DNA from 2 places in the Micromonospora sp. SD19 genome. Region 2 is predicted to be linked to the other one. Evidence: riboswitches for the same ligand, from Rfam matches in the RefSeq annotation. Region 2 holds a riboswitch; the other holds the start of a gene.
What was found. A riboswitch is a leader RNA that binds a small molecule or an ion and turns the genes downstream of it on or off. The one in region 2 is predicted to bind cobalamin.

Region 1: it holds a riboswitch for cobalamin, as region 2 does, so the genes downstream of both, cobN (cobaltochelatase subunit CobN) here and ACX27O_RS31045 (ribonucleoside-diphosphate reductase subunit alpha) in region 2, are expected to answer to the same signal.

The regions. Positions count from the first base shown of each region.
Region 1 is NZ_JBTLMN010000002.1:438,285-448,499, reverse strand. It holds gene ACX27O_RS09215 (cobyrinate a,c-diamide synthase) at 1-187, opposite strand, end outside; gene cobO (cob(I)yrinic acid a,c-diamide adenosyltransferase) at 181-792, opposite strand; gene ACX27O_RS09205 (VWA domain-containing protein) at 868-3,153, opposite strand; gene cobN (cobaltochelatase subunit CobN) at 3,150-6,818, opposite strand; cobalamin riboswitch at 7,109-7,285, opposite strand; gene ACX27O_RS09195 (hypothetical protein) at 7,638-7,973, opposite strand; gene ACX27O_RS09190 (RNA polymerase sigma factor) at 8,109-8,681, shown strand; gene ACX27O_RS09185 (hypothetical protein) at 8,674-9,393, shown strand; gene ACX27O_RS09180 (hypothetical protein) at 9,523-10,044, shown strand; gene ACX27O_RS09175 (hypothetical protein) at 10,074-10,215, shown strand, end outside.
Region 2 is NZ_JBTLMN010000014.1:102,248-112,462, forward strand. It holds gene ACX27O_RS31010 (amidohydrolase family protein) at 1-458, shown strand, start outside; gene ACX27O_RS31015 (ABC transporter permease) at 778-1,785, shown strand; gene ACX27O_RS31020 (ABC transporter substrate-binding protein) at 1,824-2,876, shown strand; gene ACX27O_RS31025 (ATP-binding cassette domain-containing protein) at 2,876-3,694, shown strand; gene ACX27O_RS31030 (aldo/keto reductase) at 3,691-4,710, shown strand; gene ACX27O_RS31035 (FadR/GntR family transcriptional regulator) at 4,715-5,437, opposite strand; gene ACX27O_RS31040 (enolase C-terminal domain-like protein) at 5,445-6,839, opposite strand; cobalamin riboswitch at 7,127-7,343, shown strand; gene ACX27O_RS31045 (ribonucleoside-diphosphate reductase subunit alpha) at 7,537-9,855, shown strand; gene ACX27O_RS31050 (ribonucleotide-diphosphate reductase subunit beta) at 9,897-10,215, shown strand, end outside.

The DNA.
Region 1 (10,215 bases), on a different contig from region 2:
CGGCTCGTCCGGCGGCGAGGGCGTGGTAGCCGGGGTCGATGTAGTCGGGGCCGACCTTGTGCGGGCTGACGGCGAGTCCCCGTCGGCGGAGCGCGGCGAGCAGCCCGGTGGCGACCGTCGTCTTGCCGTGGCCACTGGCCGGGGCGGCGACCACCACCCGGGGCAGCGCCCACTGCCCGCTCACCATTCGATGCCCTTCTGGCCCTTCTGGCCGGCGTCCATCGGGTGCTTGACCTTGGTCAGCTCGGCGACCAGGTCGGCGGCGGCCACCAGGCGCGGGTCGGCGTCCCGACCGGTGATCACGACGTGCTGGAAGCCGGGCCGGTCGGCCAGCGTGGCGACCACCTCGTCGACGTCCACCCAGCCCCACGTCATCGGATAGGTGAACTCGTCCAGCACGTACAGCCCGTACCGTTCGGCGGCCAGGTCACGCTGGATCTGCCGCCAGCCCTCCAGGGCGTCGGCGGCGTGGTCGGCGTCGCCGCCGCGCTGGATCCAGGACCAGCCCTCGCCCATCTTGTGCCAGGCCACCGGCGCGCCCTGGCCGGTGCGCTCGTGCACCTCGCCGAGGGTCCGGAAGGCGCTCTCCTCCCCCACCCGCCACTTGGCGCTCTTGACGAACTGGAACACCCCGACCGGCAGGCCGGCCGTCCAGGCCCGCAACGCCAGCCCGAAGGCCGCCGTCGACTTCCCCTTCATCTGCCCGGTGTGGACCATCAACAGCGGCCGGTGCCGCCGCTGCCGGGTCGTCAACCCGTCAGCGGGCACCACGCTCGGTTGTCCCTGCGGCATCAGGCCGTCCCCCATCCCTCGTCCAGGTGTCCCGCGATCTTGCGGTTTCTGTTGCTCATATGCGTGCTTGGTCCGTTATGCCGCGACAGAAAGTGCACGATCGCGGGGGTGGGGGTGGGTCAGGGATTCCAGGGGGGTTCTTGGGGCATTCAGCTGGGTGGCCAGGCGGGTGGCCAGGTGGAGGCGGACCGGGCCGGACTCGCAGTCGACGACCACGCAGGCAGCGTTGGTGGCGGCCAGGACCTGCGCCGCCGCTGCCGCCCGGTCCAGTGGGCGGGTGCCGGCGGTGGCCCGACCATCGGTGACGATGAGGACCAGCGGGCGGCGCTTCGGATCGCGCAGGCGCTCCACCCGCAGCAGGTCGACGGCGGCGAGCAACCCCTCGGCCAGCGGTGTCCGCCCACCGGTGGGCAACTCGGCCAGCCGGGTCGAGGCGGCCAACACCGACGAGGTCGCCGGCAGCAGGGTCCGGGCACCGGCACCCCGGAACGCGATCACCGCGACCTTGTCCCTGCGCTGGTACGCGTCGGTGAGCAGGGCGAGCACCGCGTCCTTCACAGTGGTCATCCGCTGCCGGGCCCCCATCGATCCGCTCGCGTCCACCACGAAGAGCACCAGGTTGCCCTCACGCCCTTCGCGAACCGCCTCCCGCAGGTCGTCGCGGCGCAGTCGCAGCGGACCGGTGAGCCGGCCCCGGGCCGCCTGGTGCGGCGCGGCGGCGCGGATCGTGGCCGGCAGGTGCAGCGCGCCGACCCGGCCCGCCGGCACCCGCGCGCCGGTGGTGCGGCCCCGCCCGGTCCGGGCCCGCGACCGCCGGCCCGGCACCCCGTCACCCAGGCCGGGCGCGGTCAGCGTCCGCGCCCGCAGCCCACCCCGGGGTACGGCCACCGGCTGCGACTCCCCGCCCCGGGTCGGGTCCTCGGCACCGGCCGACGCTCCCCGGCCACCGGGCGTCCCCGCGTTCCGACCGTCGCCGTTCGGGTGCTGCGGCCAGCGGTCGTCGCCCCGGTCACCCGGCTGACGCTGCGGCCAGCCGTCGGTACCGTCCGGGCCGTCGGTGCGCCCGTCCGGGCCCGCGCCGTCACGTGCCGTCGAGTACCCGGCCGACCCGGGTTCGCCCTGCTCGACCCCGTCATCGCCGGCGTCGCCGCCCTGGGCTCCGCCGACAGCCGGGCTACTCCCGTTCGGGCCGCCGTCACCGGCCGGGCCACCGCCGTTGGGGCCACCGCCGTTGGGGCCACCGTCGTCGGGGCTGTCGGGGCCGTCGTCGTCCGGGTCGTCGGGGTGGGCGTCCTGGGCGCGCTGCAACGCCTCGTCGAGGCGCTTCTCGTCCAGGCCGGGGGTGTCGAACGGGTCGCGGCGGCGGCGGTGCGGCAGGGCCAGCCGGGCGGCCACCCGGACGTCGTCGATGGTGACCCGGTCCCGGCCGTGCCAGGCGGCGTGGGCGAGGGCGGTGCGGGCGGTCACGATGTCGGCGCGCATCCCGTCCACGTCGAACGCCGCGCACACCTCGGCGATCTGCCGCAACGCGGCGTCCGGCAGTCGTACCCCGGGAAGTCGGCGGCGGGCGGCGGCCACCTGGGCGGCGACCTGGGCGTCCGCGTCCGCCCACCCGGCGGCGAAGTCGACTGGGTCGGCGTCGGCGGCCAGCCGGCGGCGGACCACCTCGACCCGGATCTCCGGGTCCCGGCTGGCGTTCACCTCCACGGTGAGCCCGAACCGGTCGAGCAACTGCGGGCGCAGCTCGCCCTCCTCCGGGTTCATCGTGCCGACCAGCAGGAACCGGGCCGCGTGGCTGACCGAGACGCCCTCCCGCTCCACGTGGCTGCGGCCCATCGCCGCCGCGTCGAGCAGCAGGTCGACCAGGTGGTCGTGCAGCAGATTGACCTCGTCGACGTAGAGCACCCCCCGGTGCGCGGCGGCGAGCAGACCCGGCTCGAACGCGCGGACCCCCTCGCCGATCGCCTTCTCCAGGTCCAGCGCGCCGACCACCCGGTCCTCGGCGGCGCCCACCGGCAGCTCGACCAGGCGGGCCGGGCGGGTCTCGGCGGCGGCGTCGGCCGGATGCGGGCCGTCCGGGCAGGCCGGGTCGGGCCCGGCCGGGTCACAACCGAACCGGCAACCGGCCACCTGGCGCACCGGGGGCAGCAGCGCGGCGAGGGCCCGCACGGCGGTGGACTTCGCGGTGCCCTTCTCGCCCCGGACCAGGACCCCGCCGATCGCCGGGGAGACCGCGTTGAGCAGCAGGGCCAACCGCATGTCGGCCATACCGAGCACCGCGCTGAAGGGATAAGTCGCCACGGCGCCTCCTTTCGTTCGCGACTGCGAGGCTCGCAAAACCGGCTCACTCCTCGCGCTCACGCCCGGTCCTCCAGGTCGCCCTCGCTGGCCAGGTACGTGTCGCGCAGCCGGTCGAGGGTGCTCGGCTCCGGTGCGGCCCACAGCCCCCGGTCGGCGGCCTCCAACAGCCGCTCGGTGATGCCGCGCAGCGCCCACGGGTTGGACCGCTCCAGGAACTCCCGGGTGGTGTCGTCGAAGAGGTACGCGGCGGCCAGGTGTTCGTACATCCAGTCGTCGACGACACCAGCGGTGGCGTCGTAGCCGAACAGGTAGTCCACTGTGGCCGCCAGCTCGAACGCGCCCTTGTAGCCGTGCCGGCGCATCGCGGCGATCCACTTCGGGTTGACCACCCGGGCCCGGAACACCCGCCGGGTCTCCTCACCCAGCGTGCGGGTGCGCACGTCGTGCGGCATCGCCGAGTCACCCACGTACGCCTGCGGTGACGTGCCGGTGAGGTGGCGGACCATCGCCACCATCCCGCCGTGGTACTGGAAGTAGTCGTCGGAGTCGACGATGTCGTGCTCGCGGGTGTCCTGGTTCTTCACCGCCACCGCGATCCGGGCGAACGAGCGTTCCATGTCGGCGCGCGCCTCCCGCCCGTCCAGGCCCCGGCCGTACGCGTAGCCGCCCCACACCGCGTACACCTCGGCCAGGTCGGCGTCGCTGCGCCACGTCCGGGCGTCGATCAGGGGCAGCAGCCCCGCCCCGTACGCGCCGGGCTTGGAGCCGAAGATCCGGGCGGTGGCCCGCCGCTCGTCGCCGTGCTCGGCGAGGTCGGCGGCGACGTGCGCGCGCAGGTAGTTCTCCTCGTCCGGCTCGTCCAGGGCGGCGACCCGCCGGACGGCGTCGTCGAGCAGCGCCACGACGTGCGGGAACGCGTCGCGGAAGAAACCGGAGATGCGCACCGTGACGTCGACGCGCGGCCGGCCCAGCTCGGCGGTCGGCACCACCTCGATGCCGGTGACCCGCCGGGACCTGTCGTCCCAGACCGGCCGGCAGCCCAGCAACGCGAGCACCTCGGCGATGTCGTCACCCTGGGTCCGCATGGCGCTGGTGCCCCACACTGTCAACCCCACCGACCGGGGGTACCCGCCGGTGTCGGCGAGGTGCCGGGCCAGCAGCGAGTCGGCGAGGGCCACCCCGACGTCCCAGGCGTTGCGGCTGGGGATGGCCTTCGGGTCGACGGAGTAGAAGTTGCGGCCGGTGGGCAGCACGTTGACCAGGCCCCGGGTGGGTGAACCGGACGGGCCGGGCGGCACGAACCTCCCGTCGAGCGCGCCGAGGGTGTGGGTCAGCTCGTCGGTGGTCCGGTCCAGGCGGGGCACCAGCTCGGTGGCGGCGAAGCGCAGCACCGCGGCGGCGTCCGGGATCGGTTGCCCGGTCACCTCCGCCACCACGGCGTCGACGGCGTCCACTGCCCAGCCCTGGGTCTCCATGCCGACGACCAGCCGCCGCGCGAGCGCTTCGATGAGGTCGATCGCGTCGGCGGCGGTGCCGGCCGGCCCGTCCACCACATCGGTGAGCGCCGTGGGCAGCGCCAGTCGCTGTCCCGGCGTCGCGAGCAGTTCCTGCTCGTCGAGCAAGTACGCGACGGCGAGGGCCTGCCGCAGACCGGGCAGTGCGCGGGCGCCGCCCCAGATCTGCGGGGCGCGCAGCACCGCCAGGACCAGGTTGACCCGTGCCTCGCCGGTGGGCGCGTCGGCGAGGATGTGCAGCCCGTCGCGGATCTGCACGTCCTTGACCTCGCAGAGGTACCCGTCGAGGTGCAGCACGAAGTCGTCGAAGTCGTCCGGGTCGGGCATCGCCTCGGCGTGCAGGTCGTGGTGCAGCTCGGCGGCGCGCACCAGGTTCCAGATCTGGGCCCGCACGGTGGGCACCTTGGCCGGGTCGAGGGCCTGCACGGTGGCGTACTCGTCGAGCAGTTGCTCCAGTTTGGCCAGGTCGCCGTAGGTCTCGGCGCGGGCCATCGGAGGGACCAGGTGGTCGACGACCACGGCGTGCGCCCGCCGCTTGGCCTGGGTGCCCTCACCGGGATCGTTGACGATGAACGGGTACACCAGCGGCAGATCGCCGAGGACCGCGTCGGGCGCGCAGTCGGCGGCCAGGCCGAGGCCCTTGCCGGGCAGCCACTCCAGGGTGCCGTGCTTGCCCAGGTGCACCACGGCGTCCGCGCCGAAGCCGCCGTCCGCGACCGGCGCGGTCAACCAGCGGTACGCGGCCAGGTAGTGGTGACTCGGCGGCAGGTCCGGGTCGTGGTAGATGGCGATCGGGTTCTCCCCGAAGCCGCGCGGCGGCTGGATCAGCAGCACCACGTTGCCGAAGCGCAGCCCGGCGAGCACGATGTCGCCGCCCTCGGTGTACAGCTCGCCGGGCGGCTCACCCCAGTGTTCCCTGATCCGCTCCCGCAGCTCGGCCGGGACCTGGTCGAACCAACGCCGGTACGTCGGCCCCGGTATCCGGGCCTCGGCGCCGGCCAACTGCTCCGGGGTGAGCCACTCCACGTCGTGGCCACCGGCGGCGATCAGCGCGTGGATCAGCGCGTCGCCGTCGGCGGGCACCGGGCGCTCGCCCAGGTCGTAGCCAGCGTCCGCGAGCGCGGCGAACAGCCGCACCGCCGACGCCGGGGTGTCCAGGCCCACCGCGTTGCCGACCCGGGAGTGCTTCGTCGGGTACGAGCTGAGCACCACGGCGACGCGCTTGTCGGCGGCCGGCACGTACCGCAGCCGGGCGTGGCGCACCGCGATCCCGGCGACCCGGGCGGCCCGCTCGGGGTCGGCGGCGTAGACCGAGAGCCCGTCGGCGTCGATCTGCTTGAACGAGAACGGCACGGTGACGATCCGGCCGTCGAACTCGGGGATGGCCACCTGCATGGCGGCGTCCAACGGGGACAGCCCGGCGTCGCTGTCGGCCCACTGCGCCCGGGTGCTGGTGAGACAGAGCGCCTGGATGACCGGCACGTCCAGGGCGGCCAGGACGCCGACGTCCCAGGCGTCCTCGTCGCCGCCGCCGGAGGCGTCGGCGGCGACCGCACCGCCAGCCGCGAGCACGGTGACCAGCAGCGCGTCACAGCGGGCGAAGAGCCCGAGCGGGCCGGCGTCGGCGGTCAGCCCGCGCAGGGAGCCGCAGAAGATCGGCAGCGGGTTGCCGCCGGCCGCCCGGACCGCCTCGACCAGCACGTCGATGAAGCCGGTGTTGCCGGCCAACGCGTGTGCCCGGTAGAAGACGATCCCCACTGTGGGCCGGTACGGGTCGGCCAGGTGCGCGCCGTGCACCCCGTACGCCGGGGTGCGCGCGGGCGGGGCGAACCCCTCACCGGTGAGCAGCACCGTGTCGGAGAGGAACCGCGCCAACTGCCCCAGGTTGTCCGGGCCGCCCTCGACCAGGTACGCCAGCGCCTGGGTCGCGACACCGGACGGCACGGTGGAGCTGGCCATCAGCTCCGCGTCGGGTGTCGCCTCGCCGCCGAGCACCACCGTCGGCACGCCGGTCGCGAGCACCGCGGCGAGGCCGTCCGGCCACGCCTGCCGACCGCCGAGCAGGCGTACGACGACGAGGGCGACCCCGTCGAGCAGGGCGGGCACCTCCTCGACGGTGACCCGCGCGGGGTTGGCCAACCGGTAGTCGGCGCCGCTGGCGCGGGCGGCCAGCAGGTCGGTGTCGGCGGTGGAGAGCAGCAGGATGCGCACGGCAGGCTCCGGAGAGTGACGTCGACGCGCTCGCCGATGCGAGCTGGCGACGTGGGATGGGCGCGGGGTTCAGCAGGCACCGCGACCCGGGCGGCTCACCGGCGCGGGGCCGACGGCGGCGGGTGGCGCGGTGGGGAACTCAGCGGTGAACGGCGCGGGAGCGTGCGGATGCCGGCGCGTCAGTGCGGCCGGGGCGGGGCGCGGCGGGGCGTCCGCCGCTCGGTTCGCGACGGTGATCGTCGGTCACAGAGACGCCATGCGTCATCGGGTCCTCCTCGGGTGTCCACGCCCTGGGGTACGTCCCGACGGCCGAAGTATCCTGGCTTCCGGATCGACGCTCTCCCCCGGCCTTCCAACCGCAGACACACGGCCGTGACTCACGAGGGGGGATCGCTCCCCGGTGACAGTGGCGGGACCGCGTCGGATTCGCACCGACTTCCTTCACTGCCGTCAGGCTGCGAATGCTGCCACACCCCCGCGCCGCCGGTCAACGCGGACCCCACCCCCACCCGACCACGCTCACCACATTGACCTGCGAAAATATCGGCGCGCGCGGGTTGCCTCTCACCACGCTGGCGGGCTGGGCGACTGGTTGATCGGCCTCGCGGACTGCCCCGTGGCAGGGGGCGGAGTGTTCACGCGGCCCCTTTGGAGCTGATGTCGTAGACGATTCAGCCGCCTCGACTTCCGGCCCGCGCCTCGGCTTCAGGTCCGGACCTACGGCGATGTCGCCAACGATTCAGCTCCAAAGGCGCCGAACGACACATGCCCGGGACCGACCACGCCACGCGCGACGACCGACACCGGTCGACGCCCCGATCAGCGGGCGTGGCGTTCCGGGTGGGCCCGACTCCAGGTCCGCATCCGCTCCGGGTAGCCGGTGCGCGCCGCCTCGTACAACGGCACCGCGTGCTTGCGGGCGATGGCCCCGGCCGCGCGGGGCGTTCCGGTACGGCGGCGGATCCACTCGCCGTCGTGGGCGATCGCCACGACCGTGGTGTCCGTCGCGGTCGTCTCCGGCTCCAGGTAGAACTCCACCCCGCGCCGGGTGGCGACGAACGCCTCCAGCGCCGCGAGGTCGTCGCGGGTCGCCTCCCGGTCCAGCTTCGTCGGGGTCGTCTCGGCACCCCGTGACCGGCGACTGAACCAGCTCATGCCCCGCCCCTCTCCTCGACGCCCTCCAGTGCAGCACCGATTCCTGGCAATAGGCTGCACGCCCGGTGGGAGAGAGCTGATCCGGGTCGGAAATCCCTGTGGAACCCGCGGCGGGTGGGCGGTGTCATGTGGGTGATGCGAACGGAGGCTGCCCTGGACGACGAGGCGCTCGTCACCCGTGCTCGGACAGGTGACCTGGAGGCGTACGACCTCCTGGTCGCCCGGCACACCGCGTCCGCGTACCGGACGGCGGTGCTGCTCGGTGCCGGCTCGGACTCCGAGGACGTCATCCAGGAGGCGTTCGTGAAGGCGTACCGGAAGCTGTCCCGTTACCGGGGCGAGGCGTCCTTCCGGTCGTGGCTGCTGGCGATCGTCGCCAACGAGACCCGCAACCTGCACCGCTCCCGGGGCCGGCGCGACGGGCTCGTGCTGCGGGCGGCGGCAGCGGACCCCACGTCCGAGGTCGCCGAGGACGACGCGGTCGGCGCGGTCCTCGCCGGGGAGCGCCGGGCGTCGCTGGTGCGGGCCCTACGGCAACTGCCGGTACGCGACCGCGAGGTGATCGTCTGCCGGTTCTTCCTCGATCTCAGCGAGGAGGAGACGGTGGCGACGCTGGGCTGGCCCCGGGGCACTGTGAAGTCGCGCACCTCCAGGGCGCTGGCGAAGCTTCGCACCCTGCTCGACCGGGAGGAGGTCCGACATGGGTGACCTCGAACGGGAACTGCGGGACCTGTCCACCTGGCTGGACACACCCGATCCGCCCGACGTGAGCGCCCGCGTCCGCGTCCGACTCAGCACGCCCGCGCCCCGGCGGCGTCGGTGGCGTTCGCTCGCCGCGGTGGCGCTCGTCACCCTGCTGGTGGCGGTGTTGCCGCCGACCCGGGCCGCCATCGCCGACGTCGTCACCGGGCTGCTGCGCTTCGCCGGTGTCAGCATCGCCACCGCGCCCGCCGCGACGCCGCCCGGTGCCACCGCGTCGCCGTTACCCGGGCAGCGGGTCGTCGCCCTGGACGAGGCGCAGCGGGCGGTACGGTTTCCGATCCGCCTGCCGGCGAAGCTGGGCCCACCCGAGCGGGTGCTGGTCGCCGACCCGGACGCCACCGGCAGGTACCGGGTGGCGACGCTGCTCTACGACGGGGGCGCGCTGCGCGTCGACGCGTTCGACGGGCACCTCGACCTGGCCTTCCACAAGGAGGTCACGCCGCCGGGCGCGAACTGGGTCCAGGTCAACGGCGACTTCGCCGTGTGGGTCGATGGCCCACACGTGCTGTCCTACGTGGACCGGGCGGGTGGGATCCGCCGGGAGACCGCCCGGCTGGCCGCCTCGACCCTGATCTGGCAGGACAACGAGGTGAGCTACCGGCTGGAGGGCCACCTCACCAGGGCCGAGGCGATCGAGATCGCCCGCTCGCTGCGCTGAGGGAACCGGGCCGGCCCGGGCGGTGTCCTGAAGACACGACGATTCGCCGTCGCCCGGTCTGTTCCAGCCCGAGGTGGCGGCCGGTGTACCGGAGGAGCACGGATGGGTTCACGGGGCAGGTTGACGCTGGTGTCATCGGTGGTCCTGTTGGCGGGATGCACGGCCACGACCAGCGGCGGGTCGGCCGCACCGGCTGCCACGACCGCCGCCACGGCGAGCGCCACCACGGCCACCACCGCCGCCACCACGGCGAGCGCCGCGACGGGCTGCGGCTCGCGGGTCGAGACCGGGCCGCTGCCGGACTGGGCGGACGCCGGATTCAGCGGGGACGCGCGGGTTCCGCACGTCTTCGGCGCGAAGGGGGACATCGTGGCGGTGCTGTTCGCCCATCCGCTGCGGCAGGTCCGCGACGACGGGTCGAACAACAAGATCCTCTGGGTGGCCCGCGCCGCCACGACCTCGCCCGACCCGGTCGCACCGGCAACCCTGGTGATCACCGCGAGGTTGGACGGCACCGACACGCAGGTGATCCGGGAGGTCCCCGGCGGCCCCGGTCCGTCGATCATCGACCTGCCGCGGGCCGGTTGCTGGCGCCTCGACCTGAGCTGGTCCGGGCACACCGACACGATGGACCTGACCTACGCGCGGTGAGCGGCACCCGGGCCGCCTAAGCTGCTGGCGTGCGGGACGACGAGCGGGTGGCGGCGGCCCGCAACAACGCCGAGTGGTGCGACATCGTCTGCGGCAGCCACGGGCTGCCCGGCCGTACCGACGCCGACGCCTGGTCGGTCCCGCGCCGGTCGCCACAGTGGTACCCGGACG
Region 2 (10,215 bases):
CGGTCGGTGCCGCCGGTCTCGCGTTCGACCTCCTGGTGCGTCCGCACCAGCTGCCGGCGGCCACCCGGCTCGTCCGCGACCTGCCGCAGGTGCGGTTCGTCCTCGACCACCTCGGCAAGCCCTCGCTCGGGCGGGCCGACCTCGGTGACTGGCGCCGCGACCTGCGGGCGCTGGCGGCCGAGCCCAACACGACGGCGAAGCTCTCCGGCCTGGTGACCGAGGTGGAGGGTGGTTCCTGGACGGCCGCCGACCTGCGGCCCGCCGTCGAGCACGCGCTCGACGTGTTCGGGCCGGACCGGCTGATGTTCGGCTCGGACTGGCCGGTGTGCCTGCTCGTCACCTCGTACGTCCGCTGGGTCGCGGTCCTCGGCGACCTGTTGGCCCCGCTGTCCGACGACGAGCGGGCGGCGATCTGGCAGTGGACCGCCTCCCGGGTGTACCGGTTGCCCCCGTCCTGAGCGGGCAGTGGCCGCCGAGCTGGCGACATAGTGTGTTATCGATAACATGCTAACGGCGGCGGCCGATATCCGGTGGTCTGATGTATGCCTCCGGTGGTGCAGGTAACGATGGCAAAACATGCCCGTAAGACCTTGGCAACATACGTGAATGCGTGGCAAGGTAACGCCTGATCGTGGGAAACATCCGACCTATCTCTGAGGTCGTGCGGGCGCCTGGCCGCACTGACAGCTGAGCGGGTTGGTCGCTCACAGGCGTTCGGCTCGTCGGCGGGGTCCTCGTCGGGTGCTGGCGCCACGCTTGGGGAGGTCAGGTCCGACGATGAGTAGCGTCGAGGCAACCGCCGGCACGCAGCGCGGCGAGCTCAGCGACTGGTTTCGCGAACGCATTTCCCACGCCGTCTCCGAGTTCACCGCCGCCACCGCGTTGGTCGTCCTGTTCATCGCCCTGACCTTCGCGAGCCCCTACTTCCTGACTGCGGACAACCTCTTCAACATCGGGGCGCAGACGGCGGTGATCGCCATCATCGCCACGGCCCAGACGATGGTCATCATCACGAAGGGCATCGACCTGTCCGTCGGGTCGGTCGCCGCGCTCGCCGGCGTGGTGGGCGCGATGGTCGTGCGTGACCTCGGCTTCTCGATCTGGGCGGCCACGGCCGTCGCGATCGGCGTCGGCGCGCTGGCCGGGCTGTTGAACGGGCTGCTGGTGACGGTGGCCCGGATCCCGCCGTTCATCGCGACGTTGGGAACGATGTCCGTGGGCCGTGGCCTCGTCTTCATCATCACCGGAGCGGTCGGCGTCTACGGCCTGCCCCGATCCTTCCAACTGCTCGGCAACGGGGAGATCCTCGGGATTCCGTTCGCCGTGGTGATCACCATCCTGGTCGCGGTCGGGGTCGCCTTCCTGCTCTCCCAGACCCGCTTCGGTCAGTACACGTACGCGATGGGCTCCAATCTGGAGGCGGCCCGCCGCTCCGGCATCCGGGTGGGGCGGCAGCTGACCGGGGTGTACGTGCTGGCGGGTGTGCTGGTCGGGCTGGGCGGCATGATCGCCGCGTCCCGGGTCAACTCCGGCCAGCCCAACTACGGCATCTCGCTGGAGCTCGACGTCATCGCCGCCGCGGTCATCGGCGGAGCCAGCCTGTTCGGCGGGCAGGGCCGGATCGTCGGGACCATCATCGGCGCGTTCCTCATCGCCCTGGTCCGCAACGGCGCCGTCCTGCTCGACATCAGCATCCACTACCAGCAGGTGATCGTCGGTCTGATCATCTGGGCCGCCGTCTACTTCGACCAGTACCGCCGCCGGCGGCTGGAATCACGGGGTTGACATGCCATTCCGAGAGTCCGAACGAGGAAGGACACACCATGGCACACACCACCACCAGCCGGCGGACGCGAGGACCACTCCTGCGCGCGCAGGCGATCCTGGCCGTGGCCGCGGCGACCGCTCTGCTCAGCGCCTGCGGCGGGGTCGAGGTCCGCGACGGCGGTGACGGCGCGACCACTGACGCGAGCGGCCCCTTGAAGCTCGCCGTCGTACCCAAGGCGGTCGGGGCCGACTACTGGAACACCGTCAAGGCGGGCGCGGAGTGCGCCGCGCAGCGCGCGGGGGACGTCACCGTCCAGTGGGACGGGGTGACCACCGAGACCGACGTTGAGGGCCAGGTCAACCTGATCCAGAACTTCGTCACCAAGAAGGTCGACGGCATCGTCTACGCGGCGACCGACTCCAGCGCGCTGGCACCGGTGACCGACAAGGCGCTCGCCGCCAACATCCCGGTCACCATGATCGACTCCGGCACCAGCCCGCAACCGCCGAGTGTGCCCCTCTTCGCCACCGACAACCGGGCGTCGGCCACCGAGGCGGCGAAGCTGCTCGCCACCGAACTCGGCCCCGGCAACCACGAGGTGGCGCTCGTCGAGTTCCAGCCCGGGTCGCAGACCAACACCGAGCGGGTCGACGGCTTCAAGGCCGGCCTGGCCCAGTACCCCAACCTGAAGCTGGTCGGCCAGCAGCCGAGCAAGAGCGACGTCAACGAGGCCCGCCGGGTCACCGAGAACATCCTCACCGCCAACCCCAAACTGGCTGGCGTCTTCGCCGCCAACGAGCCGAGCGTGCTCGGCGCCGCGCAGGCCATCCAGGCGGCCGGCAAGTCCGGCAAGGTGGTCATCATCGGCTGGGACGCGGCCCCGGACGAGATCGCCGGGGTGCGCAACGGCCAGATCTCGGCGCTGGTCGTGCAGAACCCGTTCAAGATGGGCTACTTCGGCGTCGACAAGATGGTCAAGCACCTCCGGGACAAGGCGCCGCTGGCGTCGGCCGACACCGGCGTCACGTTCGTCACCAAGGAGAACATCGACTCGGCGGAGATCAAGGCGGTGCTCGAGCCCAGCTGCGCCAACCCGCCGGTGCAGTGATGGGAGGCATTCCCACGGCCACCGCCGACAACGCCCAGCAACCCACCGACGAGGAACCGCCGGTCCTCGAGGCCCGCGGCATCGTCAAGCGGTTCGGGCACGTCGAGGCGTTGCGGGGGGCCGACTTCACCGTCCGCCGGGGCGAGGTCGTCGCGTTGATCGGTGACAACGGTGCCGGAAAGAGCACCCTGATCAAGACCCTGTCCGGTGTGCATCCGCCGGACGAGGGCGAGATCCTGATCGGCGGCCGTCCGGTCCGGTTCTCCACCCCGGTCGATGCCCGCCGGGCCGGGGTGGAGACCGTCTACCAGGATCTCGCCGTCGCCGACGACCTGAGCGTGGCCGCCAACCTGTATCTCGGCCGGGAGATCCTGCGCTCCGGGCCGCTCGGTCGGCTCGGCCTGCTGGACAAGCGCGCCATGCGGCAGGGTGCCGCCGCCGCCCTCGACGAACTGGGCGTACGGATTCCCCGGGTGACCACCCCGATCGCCATGCTCTCCGGTGGGCAGCGGCAGTGCGTGGCGGTCGCCCGCGCCATCATCTGGGCGACCAACGTGGTCATCCTCGACGAGCCCACCGCGGCGCTGGGCGTGGTCCAGACCGGGCGGGTGCTCGACGTGGTCCGGCGGGCCCGCGACGCCGGCATGTCGGTGGTGCTGGTGAGCCACAACATGCCGCAGGTGCTCGACATCGCCGACCGTGTCGAGGTGCTGCGCCTCGGTCAGCGGGCCGCCCAGCTGCGCGCCGACGAGGTCACCACCGACGACCTGGTCGCGGCGATGACCGGCAGCACCAGTGTGGATCGGCGTGAGCGGTGACGGCGGCCGTGCGCCGGGGTGCGCGCGGTCGCACCCGTTGGGCGGGCTGGGCCGCCGGCGGGTCGCCGCCGCGGCTGAGCCCGCTGGGCTTCGGTGCCGCGCAGGGCGGCAACCTGTACCGGGCGACGTCGGATGAGCAGTTCGCCGCCGCAGTGGACACCGCCTGGGCGGGCGGCATCCGGTACTTCGACACCGCGCCGCACTACGGGCTGGGCCTGTCGGAGCGGCGGTTGGGTGCCGCCCTGCGCTCCCGCCCGCGCGACGAGTACGTGGTGTCGACGAAGGTCGGCCGGCTGCTCGTGCCGTCACCGGAGGCGGCGCACCGACGGGACCCGGAGGGTTTCGACGTTCCGGCCGATCATCGCCGGGTCTGGGACTTCAGCCGCGACGGCGTGCGCCGTTCGTTGGAGGCGAGCCTTCGGCGCACCGGCCTGGACCGGATCGACGTGGTGTATCTGCATGATCCGGACGAGCACTGGAAGCAGGCCGCGTACGAGGCGGTTCCGGCGTTGGTGGAGCTGCGCGAGCAGGGCGTGATCGGTGCCGTCGGTGCCGGCATGAACCAGTCCGCGATGCTGGCCCGGTTCGTGGCGGAGACCGACGTGGACGTGGTGATGTGCGCCGGCCGGTACACGCTGCTGGAGCAGGGCGCGTTGACCGACCTGCTGCCCGCCGCGCAGGAACGCCACGTCGCTGTGGTGGTCGCCGGGGTCTACAACTCCGGGTTGCTGGCCCGGGACATGCCGCCGACCGACGCCGTCTACGACTACCGGCAGGCGCCGGCGGAGGTGATCGACCAGGCCCGCCGGATAGCGCGGGTCTGCCAGGCGTACGGCGTCACGTTGCCCCAGGCGGCGTTGGCGTTCGTCCGTCGCCACCCGGCCGTGGTGTCGACGGTGGTCGGCATGCGTGACGAGGCCCAGGTGACCGAGACCCTGCGCCGAGCCGACGTCGACGTCCCCGATCAGCTCTGGGCGGCCCTGTACGACGAAGGGCTGCTCGACGTGCAGTCGTGAGCGGTCACGAGCGGGCCGTCTCGATGTTCGCGTCGGCGTCGTCGGGCAACCCCTGCAACGACTCCTCCACACCGATCAGGTGGTTGGCCATCCGGGTGCGGGCCCGCTCCGGGTCGCGCGCCACGAGGGCCTTCAGGATCGCCACATGTTCGTCGTGGGTCCGCAGGTCCGCGCCCTCCTCGTGCAGGCTGCGCCAGAGCCGGCCGCGGATGGTGCGCCCGGCGAAGGCCTCGATCAGGCCGACGAGCACCGGATTCTCGGCGTGCACCGCGATGATCCGGTGGAAGGCGATGTCGATCTCCATGATCCGCTCGTGGTCCTGCGGCGACTGGCCGACCAGCCGGGCCGCCTCGTCGAGCAGGTCCCCCGCCTGAGCCAACGCCTCGTCGGTGATCCTGGTGGCCGCCAACCGGGCGGCCTCGCACTCCAGCAGTCGCCGGACGGTGTGGATGTGCCGCGGGTCGCCCTGGCCCTGGAAGTCGACCACGAAACCCATCGGGGCCAGCAGTTGCGGGGCGTCGAGGTTGGTGACGTAGGTGCCGTCGCCCTGGCGGATGTTGACGATGCCGAGGATCGACAGCGCGGACATCCCCTCGCGCAGCGAGCCCCGGGAGACGCCGAGCGACTCGGCGAGGTCCTTCTCGACGGGCAGCCGGTCACCGGGCCTGAACTGCCCTTCGAGGATCATCCGTTTGATGCCGTTGACCACTTCGTCTGTGCGAGACATGCTTCCCCTAGCGGCCGACGGGGGTGGCCTGTCCACCCGCGATCACGTACGCCTCCGGAGATGACACGGTAGTCGGGTCTGCCGCGGCCCAGTAGTGGCCGTCGGGAAACCGGTAGAGCGTGACCGACTCCTGACGCATCCGGGTGGAGTAGCCGGGCTGGCTGGGCAGGACGTATCCGCTTCCCGAGCCGGTGTCACGGATGATGCACGGGTCGGTGAAGTGTTCGTGCAGGTGGTCGACGAACTCGGTGACCCGGTTGGTGAGATCCCCCGAGATCGCCACGTAGTCGAGCACCGAGACGTGTTGGACCATCTCGCACAGCCCGACTCCGCCGGCGTGGGGGCACACCGGGATGTCGAACTTCGCGGCGAGCAGCAGCACGGCGACGATCTCGTTGATGCTGGCCAACCTGCCGGTGTCGAGCTGGCAGAAGTCGATGGCCTCGGCCTGGAACAGCTGCTTGAACATCACCCGGTTGTGGCAGTGCTCGCCGGTGGCCACGCCGATCGGAGCGACGGCACGGCGAACGGCGGCGTGGCCGAGGATGTCGTCGGGGCTGGTCGGCTCCTCGATCCAGAGCGGCTTGAACCGGGCGAGGGCGCTGACCCACTCGATGGCCTGGCCGACATCCCACACCTGGTTGGCGTCGATCATCAGGTTGCGGTCCGGACCGAGGATCTCCCGGGCGATCGCGCAGCGGCGGATGTCGTCGTCGAGGTTGGCGCCGACCTTGAGCTTGACGTAGCCGTAGCCGCTGTCCACCGCCTCCTGGCACAGCCGGCGCAGCTTGTCGTCGCCGTAGCCGAGCCAGCCCGCCGAGGTGGTGTAGGCGGGGTAGCCGGTCCGGTCGAGTTCGGCGAGGCGGGCGGCCTTCGTGCTCTCCTTGGCGCGCAGGATGGCCAGCGCCTCGTCCCGGGTCAGGGCGTCGGAGAGGTAGCGCAGGTCCGCGATGTCGACAAGTTGCTCGGGGGACATGTCGACGAGCAGTCGCCACAGTGGCTTGTCAGCGACCCGGGCGGCCAGGTCCCACGACGCGTTCAGCACGGCCGCCAGCGACAGGTGGACGACGCCCTTCTCGGGGCCGAGCCAGCGCAGCTGCGAGTCGGAGGTCAGGAGGCGGTAGACAGCGCCCATGTCCGCCGCCATCGTCGCCACGTCCAGGCCCACGAGGCGCTGTGCCTGGTGGACCGCCGCCGCCGCGACGATGTCGTTGCCACGGCCGATGGTGAAGGTCAGCCCGTGCCCCGCGAGCGGCGCGCCCGCGCCGTCGACGCCGTCGGTGTGCAGCACGACGTAGGCCGCCGAGTAGTCGCCGTCCTTGTTCATGGCGTCTGACCCGTCAGCGGTCAGGGAGGTGGGGAAGCGGACGTCCTCGACGGTGACGGCAGTGATCTGCGGCATGCGCTCCTCGCCCGGCTAGGCTAAAGATCAGATGATCACTGGGAGTATACGGACGGCTCGTTGAGCGCGTCAACGTTGTCGATCACTAGGGACACCCAGACATATGATGTTTGTGTCGGCTGTCGACCCGCTGGCCACTGTCGACACCGGCGCGGAGAATCGTGCCTCCGTTGCCGGCGCCCTCCGGCGCGGCGCGCGCGGCCCGGGTGGTGACGGTGGTCACCGCGCTGGCCGCCGACACGCCCGAAACCGACATGTGGGGTGTGACAACGGCTCCGTCCCTATATATGGTGTCGAGCGCAGCTGGTTCGGCCGCTCATCCGGCGCGGTCGAGGCAACAGGGAACCCGGTGGAAATCCGGGACTGTCCCGCAGCGGTGAGTGGGAACGACCGCCGTCATCAGCACTGGGCCACCCATCGGCCTGGGAAGCGACGGCCACTAGGAGACCGGCGAGCCCGGTCGTGCCCGCGAGTCCGAAGACCTGCCAGCGCGCCGCGTACCCGAACCCGGGTGCGCGGCGGTCCGAGGCCGCGTGGGACGGCTGACGCCACCTGATCCCACGCCGCGCCGGCGTGGCGTCCGTCGGTGTCTGTCTCCTCGCGTCCGGGCCACCAGGTCTCGAACTCCGAGGAGCGAGTGGTGACAGTCACCCAGGTAGTCCCGGCCGGCGCCGACACGCCCGCGCGGCGGACGCCCATGCGGGTCCGCAAGCGCGACGGCGCGACCGAACCCGTGGACGTGAACAAGATCGTCCGGGCGGTGGAGCGGTGGGCCGACGACCTGACCGACGTCGACCCGATGCGGGTGGCCACCCGCACCATCAGCGGCCTCTACGACGGCGCCACCACCGCCGAACTGGACCGGCTCTCCATCCAGACCGCCGCTGAGATGATCGGTGAGGAGCCGCAGTACTCCCGCCTCGCCGCGCGGCTGCTGGCCGGCTACGTCGACAAGGAGGTACGCCGGCAGGGCGTCACCTCGTTCAGCGCGGCGATCCGGGTCGGCCACGCCGAGGGTCTGATCGGTGACGACACCGCCGTGTTCGTCGCCGCGCACGCCACGACCCTCGATGCCGCCGTCGACCCGGACGGCGACCGCCGGTTCGAGTACTTCGGCCTGCGCACCGTGTACGACCGCTACCTGCTGCGCCATCCCACCAGCCGACTGGTGCTGGAGACCCCGCAGTACTGGCTGCTGCGGGTGGCCTGCGGCCTGTCCCGTACGGCGGACGAGGCGGTCGGCTTCTACCGACTGATGTCCAGCCTGGCCTACCTGCCCAGCTCACCGACCCTGTTCAACTCCGGGACCCGGCACACCCAGATGTCCTCCTGCTATCTGGTCGACTCCCCGCTCGACGAGTTGGACTCGATCTACGCCCGGTACGCCCAGGTCGCCAACCTGTCCAAGTTCGCCGGTGGCATCGGCATCGCGTACTCCCGGGTCCGCTCCCGCGGCGCGCTGATCCGGGGCACCAACGGGCAGTCCAACGGGATCGTGCCGTGGCTGCGCACCCTGGACGCGAGCGTGGCGGCGGTCAACCAGGGCGGCCGGCGCAAGGGCGCGGCCTGCGTCTACCTGGAGCCGTGGCACCCGGACATCGAGGAGTTCCTGCACCTGCGGGACAACACCGGCGAGGATGCCCGGCGCACCCACAACCTGAACCTGGCCAACTGGATCCCGGACGAGTTCATGCGCCGGGTCGAGGCCGACGAGGTGTGGTCGCTGTTCGACCCGCACGAGGTGCCCGAGCTGCCCGACCTGTGGGGGGAGCGGTTCGACGCCGCGTACCGGGAGGCCGAGGCGCAGGGCCGGTACGTGCGGCAGGTCCCGGCGCGGGAGCTGTACGGCACGATGATGCGCACCCTGGCCCAGACCGGCAACGGCTGGATGACCTTCAAGGACGCGTCGAACCGGCTGTGCAACCAGACCGCCGAGCCGGGCAACGTGGTGCACCTGTCCAACCTCTGCACCGAGATCGTCGAGGTGTCCAGCGACGCCGAGACCGCCGTGTGCAACCTGGGCTCGGTGAACCTCGCCGCCCACCTCGGCGACGGCGGCATCGACTGGGAGCGGCTGCGCGCCACGGTGCGGACCGCGGTGACCTTCCTCGACCGGGTCATCGACATCAACTACTACCCGACCGCGCAGGCGGCGGCGAGCAACCCCCGCTGGCGGCCGGTCGGGCTCGGGCTGATGGGCCTGCAGGACGTCTTCTTCGCACTGCGGCTGCCCTTCGACTCGCCGGCCGCCCGGGAACTGTCCACCCGGATCAGCGAGGAGCTGTACCTGACCGCGCTGGAGACCTCCGCCGACCTGGCCCGCGACTTCGGCGCGCACCCGGCGTACCCGCAGACCCGGGCCGCGCGGGGCCAGCTCCAGCCCGACCTGTGGGGTGTCGAGGGTACGCAGACGGCCCGCTGGGATGCCCTGCGCGAGCGGGTCGAGGCGCACGGGCTGCGTAACTCACTGCTGGTGGCGGTCGCGCCGACCGCGACCATCGCCTCGATCGCCGGGTGCTACGAGTGCATCGAGCCGCAGGTGTCCAACCTGTTCAAGCGCGAAACCCTGTCGGGGGAGTTCCTCCAGGTCAACACCGCTCTGGTACGCGAGCTGAAGGCCCGCGGTCTGTGGACCGAGCGGATCCGTTCGGCGATCAAGCGGGCCGAGGGGTCGGTGCAGGACATCGCCGAGCTGCCGGCCGGCGTACGGGAGTTGTTCCGCACCGCGTGGGAGCTGCCGCAGCGGGCGTTGATCGACCTGGCCGCCGCCCGCGCCCCGTTCATCGACCAGTCCCAGTCGCTGAACCTGTTTCTGGCCGCACCGACCATCGGCAAGCTCTCCTCGATGTACCTGTACGCCTGGAAGGCCGGCCTGAAAACCACGTACTACCTGCGCTCGCGCCCCGCCACCCGGATCCAGCAGGCCACCGTCGGCGCTGTCTCGCCCGTCGCCGTCGACGCGGAGGCGCTGGCCTGCTCGCTGGAGAACCCCGAGTCGTGCGAAGCCTGCCAGTGAACCCCGCCGACGCCACCACCACCGATACGAGGACCACGCACATGCTGCTCGACCCCGGGATGGACCTCACCCTGCGCCCGATGCGCTACCCGCACTTCTTCGACCGGTTCCGCGACGCCATCCGCAACACCTGGACCGTGGAGGAGGTCGACCTGCACGCCGACCTCGCCGACCTGGACAAACTGTCGCCGGCCGAACGGCACCTGGTCAGCCGCCTGGTGGCGTTCTTCGCCACCGGCGACACGATCGTCGCCAACAACCTGGTGCTCAACCTCTACCAGCACGTCAACAGCCCCGAGGGCCGCCTCTACCTGTCCCGGCAGCTGTTCGAGGAGGCGGTGCACGTCCAGTTCTACCTCA